One region of the Streptomyces sp. AM8-1-1 genome, then DNA from elsewhere that is predicted to be linked to it. Evidence: predicted binding sites of a transcription regulator. Region 1 holds the regulator's gene; the other holds the start of a gene.

Region 1 (14,308 bases):
ATGCGGGTGCGGGGCGCGGGAGTTGGGGCGTACCGTTGGAGTCGTCCTGCGGTCGGAGTGCCGCCCGCAGCGTCGTCCCGTACATCCCCTAATGTGGTCGTTCGTCCGCATTCGTTGGGGAAGGGAACCGATGGACTTGATGGAGCGCACCGTCGTCCGCTGTGCCGATGGGCATGTCTTCAGTACCTCTTCGTTCCCGATGCAGCAGCTCGGGAACGCCCGGATCGGGCCCGGGCGGCTCATCCGTTGTCCGCGGTGTGCGCGGCTGCGGAGCGTCGTGCCCGTGGAGTCCGTCGAGCGGTAACCGCAGACAGGGAGACAGCTGGGGACAGCAGAGGCGCGCGGGCTGCCGGGTGCGGCGGGGTCGCGCGCTCTGCGTATCCTCGGGGAGTGCTTCTCTCAGACAAGGACATCCGGGCCGAGATCGACGCCGGGCGGGTCCGCCTCGACCCGTTCGACGAATCCATGGTGCAGCCCTCGAGCATCGATGTGCGGCTCGACCGCTACTTCCGGGTGTTCGAGAACCACCGCTATCCCCACATCGACCCCGCCGTCGAGCAGGCCGATCTGACGCGCCTCGTCGAGCCGGACGGGGACGAGGCGTTCATCCTGCATCCCGGGGAGTTCGTGCTGGCCTCCACGTACGAGGTCATCTCGCTGCCCGACGATCTGGCCTCCCGGCTGGAGGGCAAGAGTTCCCTCGGGCGGCTCGGGCTGGTCACCCACTCGACCGCCGGGTTCATCGACCCCGGGTTCTCCGGGCACGTCACGCTGGAGCTGTCGAATCTCGCGACGCTGCCGATCAAACTGTGGCCCGGCATGAAGATCGGCCAGCTGTGCCTCTTCCGGCTCAGCTCGTCGGCCGAATTCCCGTACGGGAGCGAGCGGTACGGCTCGCGCTACCAGGGGCAGCGCGGTCCCACCGCCTCCCGGTCGTTCCAGAATTTCCATCGGACACAGGTGTGACGCATGAGTGACGTACGAGAGAACCTGACGTACGAGAAGTTCGGCGGCGCGGTCCGGGAGCTGGCGCAGACCATCGCCGACGACGGGTACGAGCCCGATGTCGTGCTGTCCATCGCCCGCGGTGGTGTCTTCGTCGCCGGCGGGCTCGCGTACGCGCTCGACTGCAAGAACATCCACCTGGTCAACGTGGAGTTCTACACCGGGGTGGGCACCACCCTGGAGATGCCGGTGATGCTCGCGCCGGTGCCCAACGTGATCGACTTCTCGGACAAGAAGGTCCTGATCGCCGACGACGTCGCCGACACCGGCAAGACGCTGAAGCTGGTCCGCGACTTCTGCGTCGACCATGTCGCCGAGGTGCGCAGCGCCGTCATCTACGAGAAGTCGCACTCCCTCGTGAAGTGCGAGTACGTGTGGAAGCGGACGGATGACTGGATCAACTTCCCCTGGAGCGTGGAGAAGCCCGTCGTCCGCCGGGCTGGTCAGATCCTCGACGCCTGAGCGGTCGGCAGCAGGACCTACGGCCGAAGGAAGGGCCCCCGCCGATGCCGGCGGGGGCCCTTCTCCGTGTGCTCAGCGGGTCAGATCGTGCCCAGCTTGATGATCGAGAGCAGCGCGATCAGCTGGATCGCCGACGCCCCCAGCGCCTTCGGCCACGGCAGGTCGTGCGACTTGCTCACCATCGAGGTGAACAGGGCCGCCGCCGCGAGCCAGGTCGCCCAGCCGAGGATCTGGACCAGGGAGTTCTCGCCGCCCAGGAAGAGGGCGAAGACCAGCCGCGGTGCGTCCGTGATGGACATGATCAGCATGGAGAGGCCGACCGTCGGCTGCCAGGCGCCGTCGCCGCCGAGCTGGCGGGCGAGGGTGTGGGTCACCGCGCCGAGGATCAGGCCGCCGATCACGAACGCGACGGCCGTGGTCAGGACGTACGGGATCGCCGTGGAGATCGTCGCGTTGATGGTCTCTTCGCGGGCCTTGTCGAAGCCGAAGATCGCGAGCATGCCGTAGAGGAACGTGACGACGATCGCGGGGCCCCAGACCGCGTAGTCGCGCATCTGGAAGAACGTCGGTCCCGGGCGCAGCACGATGCCGCTCAGCAGCTGCTTCCAGTGCAGTCGCGGACCCGAGGGGGCGGCGGGGGTGTTGCCCGCCTGGTAGGTCGCGCCGTGGCCGTACGGGTCCTCGTTGACGCTGAACGCCTGGGTGTGACCAGGGTTGTTGGCGTACGGGTCACCCTGCGGGCCGCCCTGGTGCGGGTGCTGCTGGTACGGGTCGCCGAAGTACTCCGGCTCGCCGTACGGTCCCTGCTGCGCGCCGCCGCCCGCATGAGGCCACTGCGGCCGCTGCTGCTGTGCGTACGGCGGCGCCCCATGGCCTCCTCCGCCGCCGTACGGCGGTGGTGCCTGCGGGGGTTGCTGCTGCGTGCGGTTGTCCCGGCCGCGTCCGATCCTGAATCCAGCCACGTATTCGAACGTACCCGGTCCGGCGGCGCCGGGTGGAGCGGAGCGGGATCGCGCGGGCCTTTGCTGCTGAGCTGTGACATCCCTTAAGGGAACCCCGGGGGGTCAGCCGGAAGGGCCTCGCGGGCCTGTCGAGGCCCCGTGCCGGGGGCCGTCGCAGAGCGCCGGAAGGGGGCCTCAGCGCAGGAAGACCGATGTGCTGAAGGTGATCACCGGCTTCGTACGTCCCGCCGTGTACAGCGCCACCACGTCCGTCCGCTCGCCCCGGTACGTCGTCCGTGTCACCAGGTCGGGGCGCCTGTCGCCGTCGAAGTCCGCCGTGCGCAGCAGCTGAGTGACGGGAGCCCTGCCTGCCGGGGACGCGGGGAGTTCCGGCAGCGGCAGGGGCTCGGCGCGGTACGGGCCGCCCGCGCGTCCGGGGCCGTCCGGGCCGCCCAGCAGGAGGGTGCCCTCGGCCGCCGTACCGGGCCGGGGCGCGCGGGCGGAGACCACGAGGTCGTCGTAGCCGTCGGCGTCGGTGTCGGGGCCCGTGGCCGGGGCGGAGAGGGCCGGACCGGCCACGGAGACGGCCGCTTCGGCCGCGCGCGGAGCTCCGGTACGGGTGAAGGGGCCGCGCAGGAAGCCGAGCCGGAAGCCGGCCTCCCGTGCGGAGGTGGTGACCGCCAGATCCGCGCTGCCGTCGCCGTCGAAGTCGCCGCAGACGGCGCCGGGCTGTACGTCGCCGGGGCGGGCCCGCTCGGGGATGCGCAACGCGACCGCCGCGCCGGACAGGCCGATGGGGGAGCCGAAGAGCAGCTGGAGCGCTGCGGGCGGGCGGCCGGTGCCGTCGTACGGCGGGGTGTCCGCGGTGATGACCAGGTCCGCGAAGCCGTCCCCGTCGAGGTCGCACGAGGTGGCGGCCTCGACGACGGCGGGAGGCCTGTCCCGGACGGCGGTGGCGTGGGCGCGCGGGGTCAGGAGGCGGCGTACGGAGGGGTCGAGGGCGCGCGGTCCCGCGGTGCCGTAGACGATGCCGATGCCCGCGTCGGCGGGGGCGCCGCCCTTGCTCCTGCCGTCGGCGCGGCTCTCGCCGGGTGCCACGACGAGGTCGTTCAGGACGAGGTCACGGTGGCCGTCGCCGTTGAAGTCGTCGGGGAGGCGGCTGCCTCTGCCGCGGGGGACCGGGAGCAGCTCGCCCGCCGTCCGGCCGGCAGGAGGCGGGGCGTCACCGTTCTTGGCACCCGCCCCCGCCCCGGCCCCGGTCGGGCCGGCCGGCTCCGCCGTGGGCGTACAGCCGGACGTACAGCCCGCCAGCAGCAGGGCGCAGAGGCCGAGTGCGCCGAGTGCGGACGCCCTGCGCGCGCCGGAGGGGCGATGCGTCCTGCGTGTCCCGGTCACCGCCCCACCGTCCGTCCTGTCCGCACAGCCACCGTCCCGTTCGTTCCGTACGCCTCGGCTTCGCTCTGCCGCCCCATGATGCTCGTCCGGCCCCGCCCGCATGCCCGCGGAACACCCACGGACACGAAGAAGCGGCCGGTTCTGCCCCCGAGGCAGATCCGGCCGCTTCCTTCATCCGTAGGCGCCACCAGGCACCCGTCTCGTGCGCCAGTCGCGTGTGCCCGTTACTTCACCGGTTCCGGCTCCGGGGCGTCCTCGGGCTCCTCGGACGCCGCCGGGTCGGCCGGGGTCCTGACGGAGTCGAGGAGGAGCTGCGCGACGTCGACGACCTGAAGGCTTTCCTTCGCCTTGCCGTCGTTCTTCTTGCCGTTGACGGAGTCGGTGAGCATGACGAGGCAGAAGGGGCAGGCGGTGGAGACGATGTCCGGGTTGAGGGACAGGGCCTCGTCCACGCGCTCGGTGTTGATGCGCTTGCCGATCCGCTCCTCCATCCACATCCGCGCGCCGCCGGCGCCGCAGCAGAAGCCGCGTTCCTTGTGGCGGTGCATCTCCTGCTGGCGCAGGCCCGGGACGGCGGACATGATCTCGCGCGGCGGCGTGTAGACCTTGTTGTGACGGCCCAGGTAGCAGGGGTCGTGGTACGTGATGAGGCCCTCGACCGGGGTCACCGGGATCAGCTTGCCCTCGTCGATGAGGTGCTGGAGCAGCTGCGTGTGGTGGATGACCTCGAACTCGCCGCCCAGCTGCGGGTACTCGTTCGCGATCGTGTTGAAGCAGTGCGGGCAGGTCGCGACGATCTTCTTCGAAGCCTTGGGCTTCTTCGTCGACTCGTCCTCGTCGTCCTCGCCGAACGCCATGTTCAGCATCGCGACGTTCTCCTGGCCGAGCTGCTGGAACAGCGGCTCGTTGCCGAGGCGGCGGGCCGAGTCACCGGTGCACTTCTCGTCGCCGCCCATGATCGCGAACGTGACGCCCGCCATGTGCAGCAGTTCCGCGAAGGCCTTGGTGGTCTTCTTGGCCCGGTCCTCCAGGGCGCCGGCGCAGCCGACCCAGTACAGGTACTCGACCTCGGTGAGGTCCTCGACGTCCTGTCCGACGATCGGGACCTCGAAGTCGACCTCCTTGGTCCACTCGACGCGCTGCTTCTTGGCCAGCCCCCAGGGGTTGCCCTTCTTCTCCAGGTTCTTGAGCATCGTGCCCGCCTCGGACGGGAACGCGGACTCGATCATCACCTGGTAGCGGCGCATGTCGACGATGTGGTCGATGTGCTCGATGTCGACCGGGCACTGTTCCACGCACGCACCGCAGGTGGTGCAGGACCACAGCACGTCCGGGTCGATGACGCCGTTCTCCTCGAGCGTGCCGATCAGCGGACGCTCGGCCTCCGCGAGGGCGGCCGCGGGAACGTCCTTGAGCTGCTCCTCGGAGGCCTTCTCCTCGCCCTCCATCGTCTTGCCGCCGCCGGCCAGCAGGTACGGGGCCTTGGCGTGCGCGTGGTCGCGCAGCGACATGATGAGCAGCTTCGGGGAGAGCGGCTTTCCGGTGTTCCAGGCGGGGCACTGCGACTGGCAGCGGCCGCACTCGGTGCACGTGGAGAAGTCGAGGATGCCCTTCCAGGAGAACTGCTCGACCTGGGAGACGCCGAAGACGTCGTCCTCGCCCGGGTCCTCGAAGTCGATCTCCTTGCCGCCGCTCGTCATCGGCTGGAGCGCGCCGAGGGCGGTGGAGCCGTCGGCGTTCCGCTTGAACCAGATGTTCGGGAAGCCGAGGAAGCGGTGCCAGGCGACACCCATGTTGGTGTTGAGCGAGACCGTGATCATCCAGATCAGCGAGGTGCCGATCTTGATCATCGCGGTGAAGTAGATCAGCGTCTGGAGCGTGGAGACGCTCAGTCCCTTGAACGCCAGGACCAGGGGGTACGAGACGAAGTACGCGGCCTCGTAGTGGTCCACGTGGTGGATCGCGCCCTCGAGCCCGCGCAGGGCGAGGATCGCGAGTCCGATGGTGAGGATGACGTACTCGACGAAGTAGGCCTGCCAGGCCTTCGAGCCGGCGAAGCGGGACTTGCGGCCCGCGCGGGACGGCAGGTTCAGCAGCCGGATCGCCATCAGGATGACGATGCCGACGACCGTCATCAGACCGATGAACTCGATGTACATCTCGAACGGCAGGAAGCCGCCCAGGATCGGCAGGACCCAGTCGGCCTCGAAGAGCTGCCCGTACGCCTGCGCCAGCGTGGGCGGCAGGGTGAGGAAGCCGATGGCGACGAACCAGTGGGCGAAGCCCACGATCCCCCAACGGTTCATACGGGTATGGCCGAGGAACTCCTTGACCAGGGTGATCGTGCGCTGCTTGGGGTCGTCGGTCCGGCTGCCCGCAGGCACGGGCTGGCCGAGCTTCACGAACCGGTAGATCTGCGCGACGGCTCGGGCGATGAGCGCAACGCCGACCACGGTCAGAACCAACGACACGATGATCGCGGCGAGTTGCATGAGGGGGCTCCTCGGGCCTGCGAGGGTGGGAAACTATCCAGCACTACTAAGCGGTAACTTATCCAGTCCGTGCTGAGAGTACCCACTTATTCCGCCGCACTGTAGCTGGGCGGCCGGTGATCTGTGTCGCTCAGGCATGCCTCACCGGGACGCGCGGGCGGCGTCCGGCGAGAGCGGCGGGCAGGGTACGGACCATGATCGCCAGGTCGAGTCCCAGCCAGTGCTGTTCGACGTAGTGGAGGTCGAGGACGGCCTTCTCCTCCCAGGGCATTTCGGAGCGGCCGCTGACCTGCCAGAGGCCGGTGAGGCCGGGGCGCACTCCGAGACGGGTGCGGAGGCCGCCGACGGCGGGGTCGGCGTCCTCGGGGCGCAGCGGACGCGGGCCCACCAGCGACATCTCTCCGCGGACGACGTGGATCAGCTGGGGCAGCTCGTCGAGGAAGTGGCGGCGCAGAAGGCGTCCGGTGCGGGTGCCCGGGGCCGCGTGGAAGGCGAGTATGCCGAAGGGGCGGCCCGCGAGGCCGATGCGCCGGTGCCGGACGAGGGCCGTCCGCCGTGAGGTCAGGGCGACCGCGAGGGTGATGACGGACATCAGCGGGGCCAGGAGAAGGAGCAGCAGCAGGCCGCCCGTCACATCCATCAGGCGTTTGGCGGAAACACGCCTGACGGGCGTCAACCGCTCGACCGGCATCATGGGCACACACCCTTCCTCCGCTGTTGACTGGCCTTGACCGTATTTTTGCGCGTTTGGCGCTATTGCGGCTACGACTCTGGCAGAAGGACGCCATTCGATCGCTGCGCCACGCGTGTGAGGCCGTCCGGCCGGGCAAGCGGCACTGGTCACGGCGCAGTATGCATATAAGAGCGGGATAAAAGTTGAGTGGGGTCGACTCAGGTCTGTTGACTACGGAGACCGGGTCATGCATCCTTGAGCGAGATCTACTCAAGTCTGCTGGAGGAATTGACATGGCACGTGCGGTCGGCATCGACCTGGGCACGACTAACTCCGTCGTCAGCGTTCTGGAGGGCGGCGAGCCCACCGTCATCACCAACGCCGAGGGTGCCAGGACCACGCCGTCCGTCGTCGCCTTCGCGAAGAACGGTGAAGTGCTGGTCGGCGAGGTGGCCAAGCGCCAGGCGGTCACCAACGTCGACAGGACCATCCGGTCGGTCAAGCGCCACATGGGCACCGACTGGAAGATCGAGCTCGACGGGAAGAACTTCAACCCGCAGCAGATGAGCGCCTTCATCCTGCAGAAGCTGAAGCGCGACGCGGAGTCCTACCTCGGCGAGAAGGTCACCGACGCGGTGATCACCGTCCCGGCGTACTTCAACGACTCCGAGCGCCAGGCGACGAAGGAGGCCGGCGAGATCGCCGGTCTGAACGTGCTGCGTATCGTCAACGAGCCCACCGCGGCCGCCCTGGCGTACGGCCTCGACAAGGACGACCAGACCATCCTGGTCTTCGACCTCGGTGGCGGCACCTTCGACGTCTCGCTGCTGGAGATCGGCGACGGCGTCGTCGAGGTGAAGGCGACCAACGGTGACAACCACCTCGGTGGTGACGACTGGGACCAGCGTGTCGTCGACTACCTGGTGAAGCAGTTCGCCAACGGTCACGGCGTGGACCTGGGCAAGGACAAGATGGCTCTCCAGCGTCTCCGCGAGGCCGCGGAGAAGGCGAAGATCGAGCTCTCGTCCTCGACCGAGACGACGATCAACCTTCCCTACATCACGGCATCGGCCGAGGGCCCGCTGCACCTGGACGAGAAGCTGACGCGCGCTCAGTTCCAGCAGCTGACCGCCGACCTGCTGGAGCGCTGCAAGACGCCGTTCCACAACGTCATCAAGGACGCGGGCATCCAGCTCTCCGAGATCGACCACGTCGTTCTCGTCGGTGGCTCGACCCGTATGCCCGCCGTCGCCGAGCTCGTCAAGGAGCTCACAGGCGGCAAGGACGCCAACAAGGGCGTGAACCCGGACGAGGTCGTCGCCATCGGCGCCGCGCTCCAGGCCGGTGTCCTCAAGGGTGAGGTCAAGGACGTCCTGCTCCTCGACGTCACCCCGCTGTCCCTCGGTATCGAGACCAAGGGCGGCATCATGACCAAGCTCATCGAGCGCAACACCACGATCCCGACCAAGCGGTCCGAGATCTTCACGACGGCCGAGGACAACCAGCCGTCGGTGCAGATCCAGGTCTACCAGGGCGAGCGCGAGATCGCGGCGTACAACAAGAAGCTCGGGATGTTCGAGCTGACCGGTCTGCCGCCGGCCCCGCGCGGGGTCCCGCAGATCGAGGTCGCCTTCGACATCGACGCCAACGGCATCATGCACGTGACCGCGAAGGACCTGGGCACGGGCAAGGAGCAGAAGATGACCGTCACCGGCGGCTCCTCGCTGCCGAAGGACGAGGTCGACCGGATGCGCCAGGAGGCCGAGCAGTACGCGGACGAGGACCACCGCCGCCGCGAGGCCGCCGAGTCCCGCAACCAGGGCGAGCAGCTCGTCTACCAGACCGAGAAGTTCCTCAAGGACAACGAGGACAAGGTCCCGGGCGATGTGAAGACCGAGGTCGAGGAGGCGCTCGGCGAGCTCAAGGAGAAGCTCAAGGGCGAGGACACGGCCGAGATCCGCACCGCGACCGAGAAGGTCGCCGCCGTCTCGCAGAAGCTGGGCCAGGCCATGTACGCCGACGCCCAGGCCGGCCAGGCCGCCGGTGGCGGCGAGGGCGCGCAGGACGGTGCCGCGGGTCAGTCCGCTGACGCCGCCGACGACGTCGTGGACGCCGAGATCGTCGACGACGAGAAGGACTCCGGGCGTCAGGGTGGTGCCGCGTGACGGAGGAGACTCCGGGGTTCGACGAGCACGACGAGAACCCCTCCGTCCCCTCCGGCTCGACATCTGACGACGCCGCCGAGCCCGCCGAGTCCTCCGAGAAGGAGGGCCCGGCGGCCCCGGCAGGGGACGCAGCAAAGATTGCCGGTCTGACGGCACAGCTGGACCAGGTCCGTACGGCTGCCAACGAGCGCACGGCCGACCTCCAGCGGCTCCAGGCCGAGTACCAGAACTACCGCCGTCGTGTGGAGCGCGACCGGATCACGGTCAAGGAGATCGCCACGGCGGCTCTGCTGACCGAGCTCCTGCCCGTGCTCGACGACATCGGCCGCGCCCGTGAACACGGGGAACTCGTGGGCGGGTTCAAGTCGGTCGCCGAATCTCTCGAGACGGCGGCCGCCAAGATGGGCCTGCAGCAGTTCGGCAAGGAGGGCGAGCCCTTCGACCCGACGATCCACGAGGCGCTGATGCACAGTTACGCACCGGACGTCACCGAGACCACGTGCGTCGCGGTGCTTCAGCCGGGGTATCGCATCGGCGAGCGGACCATCCGCCCCGCGCGGGTCGCGGTGGCCGAGCCCCAGCCGGGCGCGGCGCCCAAGGACGAGACGGCGAACGACGAGGAGAGCGGTGGCCCGGACGAGGGCTGACGCAATGATCGTCCGAGAGGAGGGACGTCGATGAGCACGAAGGACTTCGTCGAGAAGGACTACTACAAGGTTCTCGGCGTCCCCAAGGACGCCACCGAGGCCGAGATCAAGAAGGCGTACCGGAAGCTCGCCCGCGAGTTCCACCCGGACGCCAACAAGGGCGACACCAAGGCGGAGGAGCGCTTCAAGGAGATCTCCGAGGCCAACGACGTACTCGGCGACCCCAAGCGGCGCAAGGAGTACGACGAGGCGCGCGCCCTCTTCGGCAACGGCGGCTTCCGGGCCGGGCCCGGTGCCGCCGGCGGCAGTTTCAACTTCGACCTGGGCGACCTCTTCGGGGGCGCCCAGGGCGGGCCGCAGGGCGGAGGTGCCGGCGGCTTCGGCGGCGGCCTCGGCGACGTCTTCGGCGGGCTGTTCAACCGCGGCGCCGGCACCGGCGCGGGTACGCGGACGCAGCCCCGCCGCGGCCAGGACATCGAGTCCGAGGTGACGCTCAGCTTCACCGAGGCGGTCGACGGGGCCACGGTCCCGCTGCGGATGTCCAGTTCGGCGGCGTGCAAGGCGTGTGCGGGTACCGGCGACAAGAACGGCACACCCCGGGTGTGCCCGACCTGCGTCGGCACCGGCCAGGTCTCGCGCGGCGGCAGCGGCTCGTTCTCGCTGACCGACCCGTGCGTGGACTGCAAGGGCCGCGGGCTCATCGCGCAGGACCCCTGCGAGGTCTGCAAGGGCAGCGGGCGTGCCCGCTCCTCGCGCACCATGCAGGTCAGGATCCCCGCGGGCGTCTCCGACAGCCAGCGGATCCGGCTGCGCGGCAAGGGCGCCCCGGGCGAACGGGGCGGTCCAGCGGGCGACTTGTACGTGGTTGTGCACGTCGACGCCCATCCCGTCTTCGGCCGCAAGGGCGACAACCTCACGATCACCGTGCCCGTCACCTACACGGAGGCGGCGCTGGGCGGCGAGGTGAAGGTGCCGACCCTGGGCGGCCCGCCGGTGACGCTGAAGCTGCCCGCGGGCACCCCCAACGGCCGTACGATGCGGGCCCGTGGCAAGGGAGCCGTCCGCAAGGACGGCACCCGCGGTGATCTGCTGGTCACCGTCGAGGTCGCGGTCCCCAAGGAGCTGAGCGACAAGGCGAAGGAAGCGCTGGAGGCCTACCGCGAAGCCACCGCGGAAGAGGACCCGCGGGCCGAGCTGTTCCAGGCCGCGAAGGGAGCATGAGATGGATGGCCGGAGCGGACGTAGCCGGAACCCTTATCAGCTGACCGACGAGTCACCGGTGTATGTGATCTCGGTGGCGGCCCAGCTGTCCGGCCTGCACCCCCAGACCCTGCGTCAGTACGACCGTCTCGGTCTGGTCTCTCCCGACAGAACCCCCGGCCGGGGCAGGCGTTACTCGGCCCGCGACATCGAACTGCTGCGCACCGTCCAGCAGTTGTCGCAGGACGAGGGCATCAACCTGGCCGGTATCAAGCGCATCATCGAACTGGAGAACCAGGTCGCGGCGCTCCAGTCCCGCGTCGCCGAGCTGGCTTCGGCGGTCGAGGGCGCGGCGGCGGCCATGCAGCAGCGTGAGGCCCAGGTGCACGCCTCGTACCGGCGCGATCTCGTGCCGTACCAGGATGTGCAGCAGGCGAGCGCGCTGGTGGTGTGGCGGCCCAAGCGGACCTCGGAGTAGGACCGTTCGGCCCGCGGCCGACAGCCAGGAGCTGTCGGTACGGGGCCTTCCAGCAGGACACCCGGCGGGGCCGGAGAGCGACACGCTCTCCGGCCCCGCCGTCGTGCTGTCCGCTGGCATATAGCTGACCCCCCGGTGCAGCAAGCTGACAGCGATCTCGGTGGAGTGCGTCCGGACCCGCTGGCAGGCTGGAACTCGCCGGCAGGAAAGAGTCAGCACGCGAGGTTTGTGGGGGAATGAGCGATGAGCGTCAGCACTGTTGCCAGAAAGAGCACCGCGGCCCTGATCTCGGGCGTGGCCGTGCTCGCACTGGCGGCGCCGGCCCAGGCGTTGGCCGGACCGGCCGGGGCCGGGAACACCGGCGGTCAGGGTGTGCACGGGCAGTCGGGCCTGGCGGTCGAGGTGGCGGGGAAGCTCTGCGGGCTGCCCCTGCCGAAGCCCCTTTCCACGGTGGTGGGCAACGTGGCGATGTGCGTCAACGGCTGGCAGTGAGGGTGCCGGACGAGCGGGCACGGGAGGTACCCGCGGCACCGGAAGGGGGCGTGGGGGCAGGGGTACACGCGGAGCCCGACGGGCCCGCACGGGTGGAAGGGCCTGCGGGGGCAGGGGGTTTCGCGGCGGCGGGGGGATGCGCCGAGTTGCACGCCGTTCGCGTCGTCGCGGACGCGGCGCCGGGGGAGATCGCCGTCATCAGGCTCATCGGGATGCTGCCCGCGGACTGGGTCTGCGGGCAGCGGGTGGAGGAGGACCGCATCTGGTTGCGGGTCCATTCGGCGGGGGGAGCCGGAACCGATGTCGTACAGGAGCGGCTCAGGGCCGCGCTCAGGGAGGGACCGCCGGGGTGGCGGGAGACGGCGCCGCGTCCGTGACGCCGCCCGCCTGCCGCGTGGCAGCGTCCGCGACACCCGCCGCCCGGCGTGTGGCCGCGCTGGTGACGCCGCCCGCCCGACGTGTGGCAGCGTCCGCGACACCCGCCGCCCGCCGTGTGACCGCGCTGGTGACGCCGGCCGCCCGCCGTGGCTAGATCAGGCCCTTCTCCCGGGCCAGCAGGGCCGCGTGAGGTCTGCTGCTGGCCCCCAGGATGCGCAGCACATCGGCCACATGGCGGCGGTACGTACGGACCGAGATGTCCAGGTTCCGGGCGCCCGTCTCATCCTTGGCCACCCGGCACATCTCCTCCAGGACCTGCTGCTCGACACCGGAGAGCACGCCCGACGGCGCGGACTCCGTGTCCGTGAGGGCGGGCAGATCCGTCGCGTGGTCCCAGATCTTCTCGAAGAGCGCCAGGATGTTGGAGACCAGCCCGGCCTGCTGGGTGACCAGCGCGCCGCGGGCGGTGTCCACCGGATCGACGGGGACCAGTGCGGTCTGCCGGTCGTAGACGAGGATGCGCTCCGAGAGGCTGTCGGCGACGCGGATCACCGCGCCCTGCACGGTCAGTTCGCGCAGATAGGCGACGGTCGGAGGGTGGTCGAGCGCCTCGCGCAGCACCACGCTGCGGATGCGCACACCGCGCCGCAGACAGCGGGTGTCGAGCGGCCGGGAGTGCGCGATGTTCTCCGGGGTCAGAGCCGTGTACGGCTCGACGGAGAGGATCTCCTCGCGGGCGAAGAAGGCCAGGTCGTCGATCCGGTCGCGGAGCCTGGCGAGGACCTCCAGCCGTTCGACCCCCTGGGTCACGAGCGGGCGCGCGTCCTGCTCGGCCCGCAGCCCGGCGATCAGATGCCGGGACTGGGTGACCTGGCGGAGCTGGTCGTGCAGTTCGCGCAGCCGCAGGTCGGTGAGGCGGTCCACCGCGTTCTCCGGGTCGGCGGCGACGGTCCCGCCGGCCTCGCCCGTGCGCAGCAGGCTCAGTTCCGTGAGCCGCTCCAGCACCTTTTCGACTTCCTCGCGCGCTGCGTGGAGGAGGACATGGATGTCCTCGGCGGAGGTGTCCGGATTCCTCAGGAAGTGCCGGTAGACACGCTCCTCCGTGGCTGTCAGTCCGAGTATGGACAGGCTTGCGCCGCTCACTGTTGCCCCCCGTGCCGTCCTGCCGATGGCCCGCCGGGCATGGGTCAGATGCTGCGCGAGCCACCGAAGTGATCAAGGAGAGGGTAATTCAACGGTAAAGGCGTTGCGAGGGCCCGGACCGGTCGATGGACGGGGGACGGTGAACGATCAATGAAGGAGGCAGCCTTGATATCAGTGACCGATCGACACGTACTGGACTTCACCCGGCTCACGGAGCGTGAGCTGGAGGTGCTGCTCCTGCTGGCGAGCGGCGAGCAGAACCGGTGGGTGGCACGCCGGCTGGGCATCGCCGAACGCACGGTGAGGGCGCACACGACGAGCATCGTGCGGAAGCTGAATCTGAAGTCGCGCTTTGAGGCGGCGCTCGTGTCGAACCTGTACGCGGACGACATCAGGGGCGTCCGCGTCTGACGGTGGGACGGGGCGCCTGAGCGCGCTGAGCGTGCGAACGCCGGACGGCCGGGGACCTCCCCGCCCGTCCGGCGTTTTCGCGTCTCGGGCGCCCGAGTGCGGGACAGCCCGCCGGCCACGGGAGCCACGGACGGCTCCGCGCTCCGGACCGTCCCCGGAGCGCCCGAAGTCCCCTGCTACGGAAGGGCCGTGGCCACCGCGTCGATCGCCATCATCCACATCGGCTGGGCGCCCGTGCCGAAGGCCGCCGCGAGGGCGTAGCCCACCGCCGCGTCCAGCGGCTCGATCTTCGCGTCCTCGCGCCACTCCGCTATCACCCGGCCGTCGCCGTCCGAGGAGAAGTCGCCGATGTGCAGGCCGTCGCGGACGAGGCGGCTGCTCGGGACGGAGTCCGGGACCAGACGGTACGACGTGCCCGCGTGGTCG
Region 2 (14,308 bases), 1.2 Mb from region 1:
GCCGGTGACAACCGCGGCCTGTGGGCCTTCGCCCAGGTCTCCACCCAGGTGCTGCGCCGCCTCGGCGGCCCCCAGCCCGCCGTGACCCCGGGGCCGACGACGGAGGGCCCCGCGGCGCTCGTCGCGAAGGCCCGCAGCTGCCTGGCCCACTTCGGCCAGTACGGCACCGTACGGGACCTGGACGCGGCGATCAGGCTGCTCGGCTCGGCGACCCAGGCGGAGCGGCGGACCGGTGAACGGGCCGCGCTCTACGGCGAACTGGCCGAGGCGCTGCTGCGCCGCTGGCTGGTGCGCCCGCTGCCGGAGGACCTGCCCGAGGCCCTGGAGGCGGCGCAGAACGCGATCTCCGGCGGGGCTCGGGCCTACCTCACGCTGGCGCAGGTCCTGGAGGCGATGGCGGAGGAGGTGTCCGCGGGCAGGCTCAGCCCCAAGCTGATGCCCGAATGGGTATGGGTGCAGGCGGGCCCGGCCGGTGACGACACCGACCTGGTGGCCGCCGTGCTGCTGTCGACCGCCGACAGCAGCCTCGCCGAACTCACCGGTGACCCGGCGCCGTGGGACACACCGGCCGCTCTCGTGCAGGCGGCCGCGTCCGCCAGGATCCGGGTGCTGCGACGGCTGGCCGTGACCGGCGCGCCCTACGGGCTGCGCGGACCGATCGGGCCCGAGGGCTTCTTCACCGAGTGCCTGCACACCGCGCTCGGCGTCGCGGAACTGCTGCTGGAGGGCGAGCGCCGGGAATCGGCCCTGCTGCTGCGCGGCGGGCTCCTCCTCGACCTGGCCCGCCACCACCGGGGCGAGGGCCCGGTCCCGCGCGTGGCCGGCGACCACGACCTCGCCGCCTCACGCACCTTCGCGGAACAGGCGGACGAGGACCTGCACGCGGGCATCGACGCCATCGACTGGGAGAGCGTCGAGCAGAGCGATTTGTGCTGCGCCTGGCTGGACTACGCCGACGCCATCGAGTTCGCCCACGAACACCTCGACGACGACGCCCGGCTGCGTATCCTCCAGGCCCTCGACCAGGCACGCCAGCACACCGGCCGGGACGAGGAGACCCAGGCGGACATCCTGCTGCGAATGGCCCGGGTGCTGGAGCAGCGGTATGTGTCCACCGGTGGCTGGGCCCACCGTGATTCCGCGGTCGCGGCCTGGACCGAGGCGCTGCCTCTGCTGCCGTGGCGTGACCCGAGCCGTGCGCTCGTCCTCACCTCCCTCGGCCGCCAGTTGACCGAGCGGGGCGTGGACAAGGACGCCCGGGCCGACATCCAGGCGGCCGTACGGGCGCTGCGTGGCGCCATCGAGGAGACCCGGCCCAGCGACCCCGAACTCCCGCGCCGCCGCGCCCTGCTGGGGCTCGCCTACATCGAACGGTTCCGCGCGGAGGGCACGGTCGCCGACCTCCACGAGGCGGACTGGGCGCTCGGCGCGGCGGCCCGGGCGGCGACCGACCCCGAACTCGCCGCACACGCCTGGTGGCACCGCGCGGTGGCGGCCGCCCTGCTGTCCGGGCGTACGGCGTCCGCGCACCCGCTCCACCGCGACGCCGTCGCCCACGGCCGGCGGGCACTCGCGGAGGCCGGCCCGGTGATGTTCGACCAGTTGGTCAACGCCCAGTGGCTGCGGGCGGGCCGGCTGGAGCGCACCGCCGGTCCCGAGCGCGCTCTGGAGGAGCACCGGGCAGTGGTCGCGGTGCTGGCGCGGGTCCGGCCGGCGGACGCGCCGCATGTGGAGCCGTTCCTGCGGGAGATCGAGCGGCTCGAAGACGGCGGATAGGAACGCCGGAGGGCCCGGACCGCATCGGGTGATGCGGTCCGGGCCCTCCGTGCGGAACCGGTCCCGACGACTAGGCGTCGAAGACCTCGTCGACCAGCTGCTGCTGCTCCGCCTGGTGGCGCTTGGCCGAGCCGACCGCCGGGGACGAGCCGTGCGGACGCGAGATGCGGCGCAGACGCTCGCCGTGCGGGATGTCCGCACCGACGGCCAGGTCCAGGTGGTCGATCAGGTTCAGCGCGATGAACGGCCACGCACCCTGGTTCGCCGGCTCCTCCTGCGCCCAGAGGTACTTCTCGGCGTTCGGGAACTTGGCGATCTCTGCCTGGAGCTCCTTGCCCGGCAGCGGGTACAGCCGCTCCAGACGCAGGATCGCGGTGTCCGTGACGCCGCGCTTGACCCGCTCGGCCTCCAGGTCGTAGTAGACCTTGCCGGAGCAGAAGACGACCTTGCGGACCGCGTTCGGGTCCACCGACTCGTCGCCGATCACCGGGCGGAAGCCGCCGTTGACGAACTCCTCCGCCTTCGACGCCGCGGCCTTCAGACGCAGCATCGACTTCGGCGTGAAGACGATCAGCGGCTTGTGGTGCGGGTTGTGGACCTGCCAGCGCAGCAGGTGGAAGTAGTTCGACGGCAGGGTCGGCATCGCGACCGTCATGTTGTTCTGCGCGCACATCTGGAGGAAGCGCTCGGGGCGCGCGGAGCTGTGGTCCGGGCCCTGGCCCTCGTAGCCGTGCGGCAGCAGCAGCGTGACGCCGGAGGTCTGGCCCCACTTCTGCTCGGCGGAGGAGATGAACTCGTCGACGACGGTCTGCGCGCCGTTGACGAAGTCACCGAACTGCGCCTCCCACATGACCAGCGCGTCCGGGCGGGCCAGCGAGTAGCCGTACTCGAAGCCCATCGCCGCGTACTCGCTGAGCAGTGAGTCGTAGACGTTGTAGCGGGCCTGGTCCTCGGAGAGGTAGAGCAGCGGGGTGTAGTCCTCGCCGGTCTCCTGGTCCACCAGCACCGCGTGGCGCTGGCCGAACGTGCCGCGGCGGGTGTCCTGACCGGACAGCCGGACCGTGGTGCCCTCCATCAGCAGCGAGCCGATGGCGAGCGTCTCGCCCATGCCCCAGTCGATGGTGCCGTCCTCGACCGACGCCGCACGGCGCTGCATCTGCGGCATCAGCCGCGGGTGCACGGTGACGTGGTCGGGGATGTTGACCTGGGACTCGGCGATCCGCTTCACGACCTCCTGGGAGACCGCGGTGGTGAGGGCCACCGGGAACTCGGCCTGCGCGTCCGGGACATGCGCCGGGGCCGGCAGGCTGGTCGCCTCGCGGACCTCCGCGAAGACCTTCTCCAGCTGGCCCTGGAAGTCCTGGAGCGCCTGCTCCGCCTCTTCCAGCGTGATGTCGCCCCGGCCGATCAGCGACTCGGTGTAGAGCTTGCGCACCGAACGCTTCTTGTCGATCAGGTTGTACATCTGCGGGTTGGTGAACTGCGGGTTGTCGCCCTCGTTGTGACCGCGGCGGCGGTAGCAGATGAGGTCGATCACGACGTCCTTGTTGAACGTCTGGCGGAACTCGAAGGCGAGCCGCGCGACGCGGACCACGGCCTCCGGGTCGTCGCCGTTCACGTGGAAGATCGGCGCCTCGATCATGCGGGCCACGTCGGTCGCGTACATCGACGAACGCGACGACTCCGGGGCGGCGGTGAAGCCGACCTGGTTGTTGATGACGATGTGGACCGTGCCGCCGGTGCGGTAGCCGCGCAGCTGCGACATGTTCAGCGTCTCGGCGACGACACCCTGGCCGGCGAAGGCCGCGTCACCGTGCAGGGCGACCGGCAGGACCGTGAAGTCCGTGCCGCCCTTGTTGATGACGTCCTGCTTGGCGCGTGCGACACCCTCCAGCACCGGGTCGACCGCCTCCAAGTGGGAGGGGTTGGCGACGAGCGAGACCTTGATCTGCTCGCCGTCCAGACCGGTGAAGGTGCCGTTGGCGCCCAGGTGGTACTTCACGTCGCCGGAGCCGTGCATCGACTTCGGGTCGAGGTTGCCCTCGAACTCCCGGAAGATCTGCGCGTACGACTTGCCGACGATGTTCGCGAGCACGTTCAGCCGGCCGCGGTGGGCCATGCCGATGACGACCTCGTCCAGGCGGGACTCGGCGGCGGAGTCGATGACCGCGTCGAGCAGCGGGATGACGGACTCGCCGCCCTCCAGCGAGAACCGCTTCTGACCGACGTACTTGGTCTGCAGGAACGTCTCGAACGCCTCGGCGGCGTTGAGCCGGCGCAGGATCCGCAGCTGCTCCTCGCGCTCGGGCTTGGTGTGCCCGCGCTCGACGCGGTCCTGGATCCACTTGCGCTGCTTCGGGTCCTGGATGTGCATGAACTCGATGCCGGTGGTGCGGCAGTACGAGTCGCGCAGGACGCCGAGGATGTCGCGCAGCTTCATCATCGACTTGCCGGAGAAGCCGCCGACCGCGAACTCGCGCTCCAGGTCCCACAGCGTGAGCCCGTGCTCGGTGATGTCCAGGTCGGGGTGCTTGCGCTGGCGGTACTCCAGCGGGTCGGTGTCGGCCATGACGTGGCCGCGGACCCGGTAGGAGTGGATCAGCTCGAAGACCCGGGCGGCCTTGGTGACGTCGTCGTCGTGGCTGGCGTCGATGTCCTTGAACCAGCGGACCGGCTCGTAGGGGATGCGCAGCGCCTGGAAGATGTCGTCGTAGAAGCCCTGCTCGCCGAGCAGGAAGTTGGCGACGACCCGCAGGAACTCGCCGGAGGCGGCGCCCTGGATGACCCGGTGGTCGTACGTGCTGGTGAGGGTCATCACCTTGGAGATGCCCAGGCGGTTCAGGGTGTCCTGCGAGGTGCCCTGGAACTCGGCCGGGTAGTCCATGGAGCCGACGCCCATGATGACCGACTGCCCGGGCATCAGACGCGGCACCGAGTGGACGGTGCCGAGGCCGCCGGGGTTGGTCAGCGAGACGGTGACGCCGGTGAAGTCGTCCATCGTCAGCTTGTTGTTCCGGGCGCGGCGGACGATGTCCTCGTACGCCTGCCAGAACTCGAAGAAGTTGAGCGTCTCGGCCTTCTTGATGGCCGCGACGACCAGCTGGCGGTCGCCGTTCGGCTTCACCAGGTCGATGGCGAGGCCGAAGTTCACGTGCTCCGGCTTGACCAGGGTGGGCTTGCCGTCCTTCTCCGCGAAGGAGTAGTTCATCGACGGCATGGCCTTGAGGGCCTGCACCATCGCGTACCCGATGAGGTGGGTGAAGGAGACCTTCCCGCCCCGGGCGCGCTTGAGGTGGTTGTTGATGACGATGCGGTTGTCGAAGAGCAGCTTCACCGGGACCGCGCGCACGGACGTGGCCGTCGGCAGTTCCAGCGAGGCGTTCATGTTCTTCGCAACGGCGGCCGAGGGGCCGCGCAGCGTCACGTACTCGGGTCCCGAGGGGGCCTCGGTGTCCGGTGCGGCCTTCGCGGCCTCCGCCTTGGCGGGTGCGGCCTTCGCCGGCGCGGCCTTGGCCGGAGCGGGCTGCGCCGCCTTGGGCGCGGCGGCCGGGGCCGCCTTCGCCGCGGGAGCGGCCTGGGCCGGTGCGGCGGGCTGCGCGGACGGGGCCTTCGCGGCGGGTGCGGCCTGCGGAGCGGCGCTCACGCCGTTCGCTGCGGCACTGCCGGTCTGACCGGCGGTACCCGCAGCCCCCGCGGCTGCGGTACCGGGCTGCGCGGGAGCAGCGTCCGCGGCCGTGCTTCCGTCGGAGGGCTTCGCCGCCGTGGCGGCAGAGCTGCCGCCGCCAGGCTTGTAGTCGGCGAAGAAGTCCCACCAGGCGCGGTCGACGGAATTGGGGTCCTGGAGGTACTGCTGGTAGATCTCGTCGACGAGCCACTCATTGGGCCCGAATGCGGCGGCAGGGTTCTCGCCCTGCGCGCCTTGGTCGGTCGAGATGCTCGAGTTACTGGGGGACTGAGACGACACGGCGGCAACCGCCCTCTTCCGCTTCACAAGGTGATGGACAGCGGGAATTAAGGCTACGCCTCCCTGGCCGGGAGATGCAGGCCGGGCTGGTCATCGTCGCGCAAGTCACACCGAAAGGCGGGTTTCGGGGCTGACAATGGCGGGAAACAAGCACGGTTCGACCGCGCCACGGGTCGGCGACACCGTGGCCGTGGCCCTCCGGCCCGCCGTAGGAACGGCCGCGCGGGCCCGTCCTCACAGAACATCACGCTGAACAGCCGGTTCCGGTTCGAACCCTACGTCAACCGCGTGGCGACGGGATTCCCGGAAGGGTGACCCGGATCCGGCAGCCGCGGGCGGATTCGGCCACGCCGATGCGCCCGCCGTGCAGATCCACCGCCCAGCGCGCGATGGCCAGGCCCAGACCCGTACCGCCGTCGCTGCCCTTGCCGTGCGGGGCCAGGATGCTGCCCCGGTTGAACCGCTCGAAGACCCGGTGGCGCTCCTGCTCGGGAATGCCCGGGCCCTCGTCGACCACTTCCAGGTCCAGCGACTCCGGCTGGGCGCCGCGCCGCGCCCGGACCGTCACCCGGCCGTGCGGCGGCGAGTGCTTCACCGCGTTGTCGATCAGATTGGCGACCACCTGGTGCAGCCGCTCGGCGTCCGCGTGCGCGGTCAGCTCGGGCGGTGAGACGTCCAGATGGAGATGCACGTCGGTACGGGTGTGGTTGCCCGAGCCCGAGGCCACGCGGCGATGGGCGGCGGCCAGGTTGGCCTCCTTCAGCACCCCGGAGAGATACGGCCACACCTCGAAACGCCGGGCCCGCAGGGGCACGACCCCGTTGTCCAGCCGGGACAGGTCCAGCAACGTCTCGACCAGCCGGCCCAGCCGCTCGGTCTGCTTCAGCGCCGTGCGCATCGTCTCGGGATCGGCCGCGGACACCCCGTCGACCACGTTCTCCAGGACGGCCCGCAGCGCGGCGATGGGGGTCCGCAGCTCGTGCGAGACATTGGCGACCAGCTCCTTGCGGTGCCGGTCCACCGCCTCCAGGTCGTCCGCCATGCGGTTGATCGTCGAGGCGAGGTCGCCGAGCTCGTCACGGCGGTCGGCGCCGCTCACCCGGCGGGTGTAGTCACCGTGCGATATGCCCTTGGCCACGGTGTTCATCTCGTCCAGCGGCGCGGTCAGGCCGTGCGCCACGAACTGGGTGATCAGCAGCGTGGCTATCACCGAGAAGACCGTGATGAAGCGCAGCTCGGTCTGTGTGCGCAGGGCGACGACGAGCAGCCCCGTGGTGATGAAGACCGAGACGACGACGAGCGCGCCGAGCTTGGTCTTGATCGAGATCGACAGGGAGGCGGACCGCAGCCGGTTCAGCCGGTCGGGGCGGCCGGGCGGCTCGTCCCGGAGGCGGCGCCTCATGGGGCAGGCGTCTCCAGGGCGTATCCGACGCCGTGCACCGTACGGATCCGCTCGGCGCCGATCTTCCGGCGCAGCGCCTTGATGTGGCTGTCGACGGTGCGGGTGCCCGAGGCGTCGGCCCAGTCCCACACCTCCGCGAGAAGCTGCTCGCGGGACAGGACGGCGCGCGGGGTGTTCGCGAGGCACACCAGCAGATCGAACTCGGTGGGCGTCAGGTGCACGTCGTCACCGCGGACACGTACGCGGCGCTGGGCGTGGTCGACCTCCAGCTCGCCGAGACGCAGGATCCCGCTGCGCGGTGTCACCGCGGCGAGCGCGGCACGCTCCACCCGGCGCAGGAGCACATGTACCCGGGCCGCCAGCTCACGCATCGAGAACGGCTTGGTCATGTAGTCGTCGGCGCCGACGCCCAGCCCGACGAGCATGTCGGTCTCGTCGTCGCGGGCCGTGAGCATCAGCACCGGTACCGGGCGCTGCGCCTGGACCCTGCGGCAGACCTCGAGACCGTCGAAGCCCGGAAGCATCACGTCGAGGACCATCAGGTCGGGCTGCCAGGCCTCGGCCGCGTCGACGGCGGCGGGGCCGTCGGAGGCCGTCTGGACGAGAAAGCCCTCGGCCCGCAGCCTGGCGGCGATGGCGTCCACGATGGTCGAGTCGTCCTCGACCACCAGCACCCGGCGCTGAGCGCCTGGCGTGGCCGCGACGCCGTTGTGCGTGGTGTGTGTCTGCTCCATCGCCCGCCCCTGTACGCGTTCTCGCGAGTTGCATCTGGTTATTTGATCCGGTGTGTAGGTGAGCAGCGTAAAGGCAGTCACGGCGTCCCGGCTACGCAGGGCTGACGGCGAGATGGACCACGTCAGGTACGCCTCGGGCAAGGCGGATCTCTTCGGTTCTTACCCCGGTGAATCCGGCATTCCGCAACGCATCCTCAAAAGCCGGAGACGGCTGGGCCGACCACACGGCCAGTACTCCACCGGGCGTCAACCGGGCCTGGCAGGCGGCGAGTCCGTCCGGGGAGTAGAGGTTCTCGTTGTCGTCGGTGACGGTCCAGTCGGGTCCGTTGTCGATGTCCAGGCACAGGGCGTCGTAGTGATCGGCGGACTCCCGCAGATGCGTGAGGAGGTCCGTGTGCAGGATCACGCAACGGGGATCGCCGAGTGCCCCGCCGGAGATCCGGGCGAGCGGTCCCGTGCGGTGCCAGTCGATGACCGCTTGCTCGCGCTCGACCACCGTGATCCGGCGCCAACGGGGGTCGGCGGCGGCGTGGGCCAGCGAGAAGCCGACCCCGAGCCCGCCGATGAGCAGGGCGGACGGATGTTTGCCATTGGCCGTGAGCGCCTCGCTCGCAGCGTCCACCAGCAGCCGTTCGGAGCGTCCGTCGGAGGTGTCCATCAGGAAGCACCCGTTGGCGATGATCTCGTGATGCTCCCCGCGCTGCCGCAGCACGATCTCTCCGTAGGGCCCCTCGCGCCGGTCGAGGGTGACGGGAGTTTCGGCGTCGGCGTGCAGCGGCATGGCAGTACCTCCGGATGGCTGGCCGTCGATGGCGTCGACCATGCTTGCGGGACGGCGCGACCGGGACAAACCGATATTCCGGAGCGCGGGCCCGAGGGGCTCCTGCCCCGTGCAGGCGCCCGCACGCGTGCGGTGTTCGCGCCGACGGCGAACACGCGCGTCACGGCGGGGCCCGGCGGCCGGGTGCGCGGCCCGCGACGCACGGACGAGGGCGGAGGTTGCCTCGTGTGGCGTACGTCATAGACGCGGGTCACGCTGATCGCATTGGGTGGGGTTTTGTTCGGGGGCTTGGCGAAAGGGGCCTCACGCCGTGCATCAGCACACGAAGGGCGACCGGACCAGGCGCGACCGGACCAGCGCGGGCGACGGAGCCGCGCGCCCCCGCACCACGCCGGTCCAGGCTCATGGAGGCCGTACCGATCCGGTGCTCGGGGAGCAGGCCGCGCTCACGGAGCTGCTCCCCGCGATTCCGGCGCAGCGGACCGGGCCCGTACGCGCCGCACAGCCTGCCGCCGTGCCCTTTCCGGCCGCCGGCCCTCTGCGGACGCCCCGGTGGCGGCAGGCTCTGCGGCTGCTGCCCACTCCGACCGGCACTCCCTTCACCTTCGGCTATCTCCTCGTCCTGCTCGCGACCTCCCTCTTCGCCCGCTACGGGGACCCCGCCACCGTCTCCGCGCTGTTGCACGGATCCAGCACCGATGTCGCCCATCTGGCGGACAGGCCGCTGCTGGTTCTCGGCGCGAGCGCGTTGTGGATCGCCGGCGGTCTGGCGTCCCCGTACGCCATCGCCTTCGTCGTCGTGCTGACCGCGCTGGAACGCCGCATAGGCGGTCCGCGCACCGCTCTCGTCTTTCTCGTCGGCCATGTCGGCGCGACCCTGGCGACCGAGGTCCCGGTCGGTATATCCGTGGCGGCCGGTCATCTGCCCGCCACCTCGCTGCACCGGCTCGACTACGGCATCAGCTTCGGGCTGATGGCGAGCATCGGCGCGCTCGCCGGACTGCTGAGCCCCGTCCTGCGGGTCACGGTCCTCGGCTTCGTCTCGATAATGCTTCTGCAGGATCTGCTCGCCTTCACGGACCCGCTCACCGACTGGGGCCATCCGCTCGCCCTGCTCGCCGGTCTCGCCTGCTGGCCCGCCGTCCGCCGCTGGGCGGGACGCACCGCGGGCCGTACGCCGGTGCCGGTCTGATCCGGGCGGCCCGTACGCCGGTCCCGGTCTGATCCCGGCGGCCCGTACGCCGGTCCGGTCCGGTCCGGGCCGTACGCCGGTCCCGGTCCGGCAACCGGACCCGGGTGCCGGCCCTACCGCTCGGGCAGGGCCGCGATCACCTCGCGCAGCCTCGGCACCTCGGCGGTGTCGTCCGTCGTGACCGTGTGGCCGGCGTGGGTGATCCGGTAGGTGAATCCGTCCATGACGGGGCTCCCGGTCGCCGTGCTCGGCAGCCGGGCGAAGTCGGCCCTCTTCAGGGCCCCGCGCAGTTCGGCCAGCTCCGCCGGGCTCATCCGGCCGGAACGTTCCGCCCCGGTCTTCGACGTCGTCGTGTAGGTGCCGTCCTCGCGGACCACGAGTCGGTTGTGCACACCGGCGATCCCGCCCGTGACCGTCATCGCGACCAGCTGCCGTCCGGCGGCCGGGGGTGGCGGGGCGGGCGCCGACGAAGCGGGCGGCGGTGAGGGCTGCGGAGGCGGAGAGGTCCGCGCAGGAGGGGCCGGCGCAGAAGAAGCGGACGGCGGTGAGGCGGAAGAAGGCGAAGAGGCCGGCGAACTCTGCGGGCCGCCCGTGCCGTCCGTGCCGTCCCCGGCTCCCGTGTCCCCGCCCTGCCCGCACCCCGCCGCGAAGGCCATGACGAGCACCGCCGCCACTGCCCCCGCCGTGCCGCGCCCGAGACGTGTCATCGGCCGCACACCTCCCTCGGATCGCTCCGCCGGCGTCCGGTGCTCCGCTCGGGAGGGCTGAGCTCCGGCCGTGGTCCGTCGCCGCAGTATGGGCGACCCGGCGGTCCCGTCGAGGGCGATTCGGCTGAGAAGCGCCCTGCCTGTCCGCTGCCCTCTCCCTCACCTGGAGGGCTGATCGCTGAGAGCGAACAGAGGCCGGGGAACATCTGCGGCCCCTCATGCATTGAGTCGACATAGCTCAACTTCACTGCCTAAGGGGAGATCATGGCTTTGACGTCCACACCACTCACCCTGCCCGTGCTGCCGCTCGATGACGAGGTCGTGCTGCCCGGAATGGTGGTGCCTCTGGACCTTTCCGACACCGACGTACGCGCCGCGGTGGAGGCCGCACAGGCCGCTGCCCGCTCCAGTGGGGCAAGCAAGCCACAGGTGCTTCTTGTTCCTCGGATCGACGGCCAGTACGCCGCCACTGGCGTGCTCGGCACCGTCGAACAGGTCGGCCGGCTCTCCGACGGCGACCCCGGTGCCCTGATCCGCGGCCGCGGCCGTGTGAAGATCGGCGCGGGCACCACCGGCCCCGGCGCCGCTCTGTGGATCGAGGGCACCCGGATCGAGGAGACCGTTCCCGACCCGCTGCCCGGACAGGTCACCGACCTGGTCAAGGAGTACAAGGCTCTTGCCACGGACTGGCTGAAGAAGCGCGGCGCCTGGCAGGTCGTGGACCGTGTCCAGCAGATCGACGACGTCTCGCAGCTCGCGGACAATTCCGGCTACTCGCCTTTCCTGACCACCGCCCAGAAGATCGAACTGCTCGACACCGCCGACCCGGTGGCCCGCCTCAAGCTCGCCACCGAGCAGCTGCGCGAGCACCTGGCCGAGCAGGATGTCGCCGAGTCCATCGCCAAGGACGTCCAGGAGGGCGTCGACAAGCAGCAGCGCGAGTTCCTGCTGCGCCGGCAGCTCGAAGCCGTGCGCAAGGAGCTGCGTGAGCTCGACGGCGACGGCGCCGAGGACGAGTCCGACGACTACCGGGCCCGTGTCGAGGCCGCCGACCTGCCCGAGAAGGTCCGCGAAGCGGCCCTCAAGGAGGTCGAGAAGCTGGAGCGGTCCAGCGACCAGAGCCCGGAGGGCTCCTGGATCCGGACCTGGCTCGACACCGTGCTCGAACTGCCGTGGAACGAGACGACCGAGGACGCGTACGACATCCAGGGCGCCAAGGCGATCCTGGACGCCGAACACGCGGGCCTTCAGGACGTCAAGGAGCGGATCACCGAATACCTGGCGGTGCGCAAGCGCCGCGCCGACCGAGGACTCGGTGTGGTCGGCGGACGGCGTGGCGGCGCGGTGCTGGCACTCGTCGGCCCGCCCGGCGTCGGCAAGACCTCGCTCGGCGAGTCCGTCGCACACGCGATGGGACGCAAGTTCGTCCGGGTCGCGCTCGGCGGCGTACGCGACGAGGCGGAGATCCGCGGCCACCGGCGCACCTACGTGGGCGCGCTGCCCGGCCGGATCGTCCGCGCCATCAAGGAGGCCGGGTCGATGAACCCGGTGGTCCTGCTGGACGAGATCGACAAGGTCGGCTCGGACTTCCGGGGCGACCCGGCGGCCGCGCTGCTCGAAGTCCTGGACCCGGCGCAGAACCACACGTTCCGCGACCACTACCTGGAGGTCGAACTCGACCTGTCCGACGTGGTGTTCCTCGCCACGGCGAACGTCCTGGAGGCCATCCCGGAGGCCCTGCTCGACCGTATGGAGCTGGTCCGGCTGGACGGCTACACCGAGGACGAGAAGGTCGTCATCGCCAGGGACCACCTGCTGCCGCGTCAGCTGGAGCGGGCGGGCCTGGAGCCCGGCGAGGTCGTCCTGGAGGACTCGGCACTGCGCAAGCTGGCCGCCGAGTACACCCGTGAGGCGGGCGTGCGGAACCTGGAGCGCTCGGTGGCCAGGCTGCTGCGCAAGGTGGCGGCCCAGCACGAACTGGGTGAGCGGGAACTGCCGTTCACCGTCGGCTCCGAGCAGCTGCGCGCACTGGTCGGACGGCCGCACCACGTGCCCGAGGCCGCGCAGGACCCGGCCGAGCGCCGTACCGCGGTGCCCGGTGTGGCCACCGGTCTCGCCGTCACCGGCGCGGGCGGCGACGTGCTCTTCGTCGAGGCGTCGCTGGCCGACCCGGAGACGGGCGGCTCCGGACTGACCCTGACCGGTCAGCTCGGTGACGTGATGAAGGAGTCGGCGCAGATCGCGCTGAGCTTCCTCCGCTCGCACGGCGCCGAACTGGAGCTGCCGGTCGCCGACCTGAAGGACCGGGGTGTGCACATCCACTTCCCGGCGGGCGCGGTCCCCAAGGACGGCCCGAGTGCCGGCATCACGATGACGACGGCGCTGGCGTCGCTGCTCTCCGGACGGCTGGTGCGTACGGACGTGGCGATGACCGGTGAGGTGTCGCTGACCGGACGGGTGCTGCCGATCGGCGGTCTGAAGCAGAAGCTGCTGGCCGCTCACCGGGCGGGTACGACGACGGTCGTGATCCCGAAGCGGAACGAGGCCGACCTGGACGACGTCCCGGCCGAGATCCTCGAGAAGCTGGAGGTGCACCCGGTGACGGATGTCCGGCAGGTGCTGGAGATCGCGCTGGCCCCGGCGGAGGTCGCCGTGACCGTGGCGGCCTGACGGAAGTCCGGTGACGCGGGAGCCCCGGGCGGAGGGAACACCCCTTCGCCCGGGGCTCCGTGCTGTCCGCCCGTCCCCGTGATCTAGGCCTTCGCCGCCTTGTCGTACAGCCTGCGGGCGTCCGCGGTGAAGCGGACCGCCGTCGACTCGCGGTCCGTCTGTCCGCCGCTGGTCACGCCGATGATCCGGCCCGGGTGTTCGGCGTCGCGGTAGTCGGCGAGCCAGGGACCGCCGCTCGTGCCGTCCCAGAATCCGGCGCACTCCATCCGCACCGACACGTCCAGCTCCGGGTCCTGCCGGGTGTCGGTGGTGCAGGAGATGGGCCGGTTCTGCGGGTTGTGCTCCGCGTTGGGGTAGCCGACGACGGTCACCCGGCGCTCGGCCGGGGAGGCCCAGTCGGCGGGGGTGCCGCCCACGACGTCCTGGACGTCGCGGCCCTTCGCATCGGGTTCGAGCGTGAGGAAGGCGTAGTCGACGGCATCCGAGGCGTCGGTGTTCCTGCGCCAGCGGTCGTCGACCTGGATGGCGCGGACCTTCCACCGCCCGTGGGGCGCCTTGCCCTTGCCCGGGCCGGTGAAGCCGGGCGCGAAGGTGACGTTCTCCATGTAGCTGCCGTACTCGAAGACGCAGTGGGCCGCGGTGGCGACGACATTGCCCCGCGGGCTGTCCACGACGCTCGCGGAGCAGTAGTGCACGCCGTCCTCGTCGAGCAGCACCCCGGCAGAGGCGGGCCCGGCGAACGGCGCCGCCGACGACTGCGGCGAGGGCCCCGGCGGCAGGGGCGGGGGACCGCCATCCGTGTCGGGAGTGGCCGAGACCGGACCACCGCATGCCGTCACGGCCGTGAGCAGCGCGGCGGCCGGCCACCTCGGCAGCCTCTTCGGGAGAGCGAACCACGTCATCCGGCCATCTTGCCCGCCGACGGCGGTGAGTCCAGTGATCACCCGAGAGCCGGTGATCACACTCCCCGGGCCTCTCTCACCGTGTCGGTCCGCGCCGGCCTCGGCTCCGTCAGTCCAGCCAGCCCCGCAACGTCGCCTGCGCGCCCGCCTGGAAGCGGGTCTCCGCGCCCAGCGTCGCCA

The links. Region 1 encodes HspR, which represses chaperone genes until heat shock. Its sites were predicted from a motif close to TTGAGNNNNNNNNNCTCAA; they were not measured.
Positions count from the first base shown of each region.
Region 2: lon (endopeptidase La) is a predicted target of HspR. The motif match lies at 10,780-10,798, and genes of this name have one in related genera.

Region 1 is NZ_CP135086.1:3,928,835-3,943,142, reverse strand. Features, by position in the region: gene dcd (dCTP deaminase) at 391-966, shown strand; gene RPQ07_RS17735 (phosphoribosyltransferase) at 970-1,467, shown strand; gene RPQ07_RS17730 (Yip1 family protein) at 1,548-2,429, opposite strand; gene RPQ07_RS17725 (VCBS repeat-containing protein) at 2,604-3,803, opposite strand; gene RPQ07_RS17720 ((Fe-S)-binding protein) at 4,028-6,295, opposite strand; gene RPQ07_RS17715 (sugar transferase) at 6,426-6,989, opposite strand; gene dnaK (molecular chaperone DnaK) at 7,262-9,133, shown strand; gene grpE (nucleotide exchange factor GrpE) at 9,130-9,780, shown strand; gene dnaJ (molecular chaperone DnaJ) at 9,811-11,001, shown strand; gene RPQ07_RS17695 (heat shock protein transcriptional repressor HspR) at 11,003-11,458, shown strand; gene RPQ07_RS17690 (hypothetical protein) at 11,702-11,950, shown strand; gene RPQ07_RS17685 (hypothetical protein) at 12,097-12,327, shown strand; gene RPQ07_RS17680 (helix-turn-helix transcriptional regulator) at 12,479-13,471, opposite strand; gene RPQ07_RS17675 (LuxR C-terminal-related transcriptional regulator) at 13,646-13,882, shown strand; gene RPQ07_RS17670 (hypothetical protein) at 14,059-14,308, opposite strand, start outside.
Region 2 is NZ_CP135086.1:2,750,924-2,765,231, reverse strand. Features, by position in the region: gene RPQ07_RS12300 (SAV_2336 N-terminal domain-related protein) at 1-1,776, shown strand, start outside; gene RPQ07_RS12295 (multifunctional oxoglutarate decarboxylase/oxoglutarate dehydrogenase thiamine pyrophosphate-binding subunit/dihydrolipoyllysine-residue succinyltransferase subunit) at 1,847-5,740, opposite strand; gene RPQ07_RS12290 (HAMP domain-containing sensor histidine kinase) at 6,021-7,142, opposite strand; gene RPQ07_RS12285 (response regulator transcription factor) at 7,139-7,876, opposite strand; gene RPQ07_RS12280 (spermidine synthase) at 7,968-8,657, opposite strand; gene RPQ07_RS12275 (rhomboid-like protein) at 8,968-9,849, shown strand; gene RPQ07_RS12270 (protealysin inhibitor emfourin) at 9,963-10,268, opposite strand; gene lon (endopeptidase La) at 10,821-13,226, shown strand; gene RPQ07_RS12260 (trypsin-like serine peptidase) at 13,310-14,128, opposite strand; gene RPQ07_RS12255 (helix-turn-helix domain-containing protein) at 14,238-14,308, opposite strand, start outside.